DNA from 2 places in the Kitasatospora sp. NPDC038210 genome. Region 2 is predicted to be linked to the other one. Evidence: predicted binding sites of a transcription regulator. Region 2 holds the regulator's gene; the other holds the start of a gene.
The links. The regulator HrcA, encoded in region 2, represses chaperone genes, less so after heat shock. The targets are predictions, from matches to a motif close to TTNGCACTCNGNNNNNCNGAGTGCNAA.

Region 1: the regulator HrcA is predicted to act here: its motif matches at 1,561-1,587, upstream of groES (co-chaperone GroES).

The regions. Positions count from the first base shown of each region.
Region 1 covers NZ_JBVJYK010000003.1:417,739-420,916, reverse strand. The annotation lists gene groL (chaperonin GroEL) at 1-997, opposite strand, end outside; gene groES (co-chaperone GroES) at 1,114-1,419, opposite strand; gene ACZ7KX_RS08445 (hypothetical protein) at 1,669-1,980, shown strand; gene ACZ7KX_RS08440 (THUMP-like domain-containing protein) at 2,075-3,178, shown strand, end outside.
Region 2 covers NZ_JBVJYK010000012.1:172,082-175,259, forward strand. The annotation lists gene dnaJ (molecular chaperone DnaJ) at 1-727, opposite strand, end outside; gene hrcA (heat-inducible transcriptional repressor HrcA) at 800-1,834, opposite strand; gene htpX (zinc metalloprotease HtpX) at 2,137-3,057, shown strand; gene pspAB (PspA-associated protein PspAB) at 3,092-3,178, shown strand, end outside.

The sequences.
Region 1 (3,178 bases), on a different contig from region 2:
CGACGGTGGTCTCGTCCTTGGTGATGGTCACGCGGCGGGCGGTGCCCAGCACGTCCAGGCCGACCTGGTCGAGCTTGAGGCCGACCTCCTCGGAGATGACCGTGCCGCCGGTCAGGGTGGCCAGGTCGCCCAGGATCGCCTTGCGGCGGTCACCGAAGCCCGGGGCCTTGACGGCGACGGCGTTGAAGGTGCCGCGGATCTTGTTCACGACCAGGGTCGACAGCGCCTCGCCGTCGACGTCCTCGGCGATGATCAGCAGCGGCTTGGAGGCACCGCCCTGCAGGATCTTCTCCAGCAGCGGCAGCAGCTCCTGGATGGAGGAGATCTTGCCCTGGTTGATCAGGATGTACGGGTCCTCCAGGACCGCCTCCTGCCGCTCCGCGTCGGTGACGAAGTACGGCGACAGGTAGCCCTTGTCGAACTGCATGCCCTCGGTGAAGTCCAGCTCCACGCCGAAGGTGTTCGACTCCTCGACGGTGATGACACCGTCCTTGCCGACCTTGTCGATCGCCTCGGCGATCAGCTCGCCGACCTGGGTGTCCTGGGCGGAGAGGGACGCGACGGCGGCGACGTCGTCCTTGCCCTCGATCTCGCGGGCGACGGACAGCAGGTGCTCGGAGACGGCGGCGACGGCCTTGTCGATGCCCTTCTTCAGGGCGGCCGGGCCGGCACCGGCGGCGACGTTGCGCAGACCCTCGTTGACCAGGGCCTGGGCCAGCACGGTGGCGGTGGTGGTGCCGTCACCCGCGACGTCGTTGGTCTTGGTGGCGACCTCCTTGACGAGCTGCGCGCCAAGGTTCTCGTACGGGTCGTCCAGCTCGACCTCACGGGCGATGGTGACACCGTCGTTGGTGATGGTCGGGGCGCCGAACTTCTTGTCGATGACGACGTTGCGGCCCTTGGGGCCGATGGTCACCTTGACGGTGTCGGCCAGCTTGTTGACACCGCGCTCCAGCGAGCGGCGGGCGTCCTCGTCGAACTGCAGGATCTTCGCCATGTTCCCTATTCCCTCGGGGCTGCGGCCGGCCCACCGGCCGCCGAACTACGTGAACCAACAACCACGCCCCGGGCCCCTGTCACTTGGGACACGGATCCGGGGCGGGTCGGAACGACTTACTTCTCGATGATCGCGAGAACGTCGCGAGCGGAGAGGACCAGGTACTCCTCGCCCTGGTACTTCACCTCGGTGCCGCCGTACTTCGAGTACAGGACGATGTCACCGACGGCGACGTCGAGCGGCAGACGCTGGCCGTCCTCGAAGCGGCCCGGGCCGACGGCCAGGACGACGCCCTCCTGGGGCTTCTCCTTGGCGGTGTCCGGGATGACCAGGCCGGAGGCCGTGGTCGTCTCGGCGTCGAGCGGCTGGACCACGATGCGGTCCTCAAGCGGCTTGATGGCAACCTTGCTGCTGGTGGTCACGTCCGAGCTCCCCTTCGGAGATTACGGGGTTTTCTAACGGGTAGGGGCGAGCCTGCGGGTCTGCCGTCGCGGGGGTCAGACACACGTCTTCGCATTAGCACTCCCCCGGTGGGGAGTGCCAAGGACGACCATAGGCCCGTGTTAGCACTCAGTCAACCAGAGTGCCAACGGCGCGCCCGGACGGCCCCCGGCGAGGGATGAGTACCCGTACTCATGTGCGACCGCCGGCGCCCTCGGCACACTCGGGCCATGACCGACATCCCGGTGCGCCTCGGCCCGTCCGACGCGCAGGACGCCGTGCTCGCGGTGGCACTCCTGCCCGTACTGGCCGCCCTCCCGCTCGGCGCCTTCTGGCTGGGCGCCGCGGTGGCCGAAGCCTTCGGCTCCGACAGCGGCGGCTGCGTCGCCTACGGCGCGCTCTGCGCCCTGGTCATCGGCTGGGGCGTGCCGGTCGCCGTCGCCGTCCTCAGCGAACGGGCCGACTACCGGCTGCTGCCGATCTCCGCCGCGGTCGCCCCCGCCGCCCTGCCCGTCGTGCTCTGCCTGGCCGCCCTCGGATGAGCACGCCGCCGGCCGTCCGCGGGGCCCGAGCCGGGCTCCGCGCGCTCGCGCCCGCCCCGGGCACGGCGCCGCGCCGACCGGCGAGAATGACCCCGTGGACACCGAGAACCTCCAGCCCCTGCTGACCCCCGAGGGCCAGGCCCTGCTCGCCGAGCTGCGCGAGTTCACCCCCGAGGAGGAGCTCGCGCTGGCCACCCGGCTGCGGCGGGAGCACCCGGCGGAGCTGGTGTCGGCAGCCTTCGGGCAGGCGCGGCTGCGGCAGCGGGCGCGCGCGAAGTTCGGGACGGACGCCGACCTGATGTACTTCACGCCCAACGGGGTCGAGCAGTCCACCCGGCGCAGCGTGGCCGAGTGGCGGGCGCGACGGTTCGCCGAGCTGGGCGTACGGCGGCTGGCGGACCTGTGCTGCGGCATCGGCGGGGACGTGCTGGCGCTGGCCCGGGCGGGCATCGAGGTGCTGGCCGTCGACAAGGACCCGGCGGCCTGCGCCGCCACCGCCGCGAACGCCGCCGCGCTGGGCCTGGCCGAGCTGGTCGAGGTGCGCTGCGCGGACGTCGCCGAGGTGGACGTCACCGGCTACGACGCGGTGTTCACCGACCCGGCCCGACGGACCTCGCGCGGCCGGGTGTTCGACCCCGAGGCGTACGCCCCGCCGCTCTCCTGGGCGATCGAGGCCGGCCGGCGCACCCCGGTCGGGGCGCTGAAGGTCGCACCGGGCATCCCGCACGAGGCCGTCCCGGCGGACGCCGAGGCCGAGTGGGTCTCCGACCACGGCGACGTCAAGGAGGCGGTGCTCTGGTTCGGCACCAGGGCCGCGAGCCCGCACCGCGCCACCCTGCTGCCGCACGGCGACAGCCTCACCGGCGGCGACCTGCCCGACCCGCCGGCCGGCCCGGTCGGGCGCTACCTGTACGAGCCGGACGGCGCGGTGATCCGGGCGCACCTGGTGGCCGAGGTGGCCGAGCAGGTCGGCGGCCGGCTGATCGACCCGAAGATCGCCTACCTGACCTCGGACGAGCTGGTCGCCACCCCGTACGCGCACGCCTTCGAGCTCACCGACGTGATGCCCTTCCACATCAAGAAGCTGAAGGCGCTGCTGCGCGAGCGCGGGGTCGGCACGGTGGTGATCAAGAAGCGCGGGATGGCGATCACCCCGGAGGAGCTGCGCCGCCAGCTCAAGCCCTCCGGGCCGAACACC
Region 2 (3,178 bases):
CGCCGGGGCCGACCTCGCCCTCGCCGGCGAGCTGGATCCGGGTGCCGTTGTCGACACCGGCCGGGATCTTGACGGTCAGCGTGCGGCGGGCGCGGACCCGGCCGTCGCCGGCGCACTCCGGGCACGGGGTCGGCACGACGGTGCCGAAGCCCTGGCACTGCGGGCAGGGGCGGGAGGTCATGACCTGGCCCAGGAAGGACCGGGTGACCTGGGAGACCTCGCCCTTGCCGCGGCACATGTCACAGGTCTGCGCGGTGGTGCCGGGGGCCGCGCCCTCGCCGCTGCAGGTGGTGCAGGTGACGGCGGTGTCGACCTGGAGTTCCTTGGTGGTGCCGAAGGCGGCCTCCTCCAGGGTGATCTCCAGCCGGATCATGGCGTCCTGGCCGCGGCGGGTGCGCGAGCGCGGGCCGCGCTGGCCGGCCGCGGCGCCGAAGAAGGCGTCCATGATGTCGGAGAAGCCGAAGCCCGCCGCGCCGGCGCCGAAGCCGCCCGCGCCGCCACCGCCGCCCGGGGACAGCGGGTCGCCGCCGAGGTCGTAGACCTGGCGCTTCTGCGGGTCGGAGAGCACCTCGTAGGCGGCGTTGATCTCCTTGAACCGCTCCTGCGTCTTCGGGTCCGGGTTGACGTCCGGGTGCAGTTCGCGTGCCAGGCGCCGGAACGCCTTCTTGATCTCGTCCTGCCCCGCATCCCGTCGGACGCCGAGTACCGCGTAGTAGTCCGTGGCCACCAAATGCTCCGCTTGTTCCGCCTGTAGTAGTGCTGCGACTGGACGCCGTTGGTCGTCCAACGGCGACGTTTGCTACGACTCGGCCAGGATCTGACCCACGTACCGCGCTACCGCCCGCACCGCCCCCATTGTGCCCGGGTAGTCCATCCGGGTCGGACCGATCACACCCAGTTTGGCCACGCTCTCGTCGCCCGAACCGTAACCGACGGACACGACCGAAGTGGAATTCAGCCCTTCGTAGGCGTTCTCCCGCCCGATCCGGACCGTCATCGCGGCGTCGTTGGTCTCACCCAGGAGGCGGAGCAGGATGACCTGCTCCTCCAGGGCCTCCAGCACCGGCTGGATGGTGAGGGGGAAGTCGTGGCCGAAGCGGGTCAGGTTGGCCGTGCCGGCCAGCATGATCCGCTCCTCGTTCTGTTCCGCGAGCGTCTCGAACAGGGTCGCCAGGACCGTGCTGACGGTCGGCCGGTCGGCCGGCTCGAACATCGCCGGGAGCTCCTCCAGCACGCCCGGGACCTCCGGGAGGCGGCGGCCGGCGGCTCCGGCGTTGAGCGCCGTCCGCAGGTCCGCCAGGACGGTCTCGCCGACCGTGCCCGGGCAGTCGACCATCCGCTGCTCGACCCGACCGGTGTTGGTGATCAGCACCAGCATCACCTTGGCCGGGGCCAGCGCCACCAGCTCGATGTGCCGGACGGTCGAGCGCGTCAGCGACGGGTACTGCACCACCGCGACCTGCCGGGTCAGCTGGGCGAGCAGCCGCACGGTGCGCGCGACCACGTCGTCCAGGTCGACCGCGCCGTCCAGGAAGTGCCGGATCGCCCGGCGCTCGGGGGCGCTCATCGGCTTGATCTCGGCGAGCTTGTCGACGAAGAGGCGGTACCCCTTGTCGGTCGGGATGCGGCCGGCGCTGGTGTGCGGCTGGTGGATGTAGCCCTCCTCCTCCAGCGCCGCCATGTCGTTGCGGACGGTCGCCGGCGAGACCCCGAGGTTGTGCCGCTCCACCAGGGCCTTGGAGCCGACCGGCTCCTCGGTGCCCACGTAGTCCTGCACGATCGCGCGGAGCACGGCGAGCTTGCGTTCGTCCAGCTGGCGGACCTCACCGGCCATGGGGCACGCACCTCCGTCTTCGCACGTTGTCCGTCTGTGTCCCTGTGTGTCCCTGTGTGCTGCAGCGGGCCGCTCCGGGAGGCCCCGGCCTTGGCACTCTGAACACACGAGTGCCAAAACCGTACCTGCCAGTGTAAGGCCCGGGTCCTACGGCAGGAACGGCCCGACCGGCGTGATCCTGCCCGCAGTTCCGGGTACGGCCCGCGGGGCCCCGCCCGTTCACGGGCCACCGGCGCGCGGGTGGTGCCCCGGGGCCGTCCGGGTGGGAGCATCGGAAGCGACGGCGAATGGAGGAGCAAGCGATGTCGAGCTCGGGCCAGCACACCCGTTTCGCGCCCGACCGCGGCCTGACCGGCCGCATGGTCGCGACGATGTTCGTGATCGGGCTGCTGTACGTCGGTTTCACCGGCCTGCTGATCGCGCTGCTGCGCGGCGCCTGGCCGCTGATCGTCCTGATCTCCGGCGGGCTGTTCGTGGCCCAGTTCTGGTTCAGCGACAAGATCACCGAACGGGCCATGGGCGCCCACCAGGTGACCCCGGAGGAGTTCCCCCAACTGCACGGCACGATCGACCGGCTCTGCGCCCTGGCCGACATGCCCAAACCGCGCGTGGCGGTCGCCGACAACGACATGCCCAACGCCTTCGCCACCGGCCGCAACCCGCAGAACGCGGTGGTCTGCGTGACCACCGGCCTGCTGCGCCGGCTGGAGCCGGAGGAGCTGGAGGGCGTCCTCGCGCACGAGCTGTCGCACGTCGCGCACCGGGACGTCGCGGTGATGACGATCGCCGGCTTCCTCGGCGTGCTCGCCGGCGCGATGACCCGGATCGCCGTGTACGGCGGGTTCATGGGCGGCGGGCGCAACAACAACGACCAGAACGCGGCCATCGTGGCCCTGATCATCCCGCTGGTCTCGATGCTCGTCTACGCGATCAGCTTCCTGCTCACCCGGCTGCTGTCCCGCTACCGCGAGCTGGCGGCCGACCGCGCCGCCGCGCAGCTCACCGGCCGGCCCAGCGCGCTCGCCTCGGCCCTGACCAAGGTGACGGGGCAGATCGCGGCCATCCCCAGCAAGGACCTGCGCCAGGCTCAGCCGTACAACGCCTTCTACTTCGCCCCCGCGCTGAGCGCCCGGGAGGCCGCCACGCAGCTGTTCTCCACCCACCCGTCGTTGGAGAAGCGGCTGGCGCAGCTGGCGAAGATCACCGAGCAGCTGGGCCGCTGAGCCCGCGCCCGCCGTTCGACACGAGAGGACCGCCGTGGGAAGTCTGGACGCCCTGTTCGGCCGCACCAAGCCCGTCAAGCCCGACCTCGACCAGCTGTTCGGCGTGCCGTCCGCGGCGCTG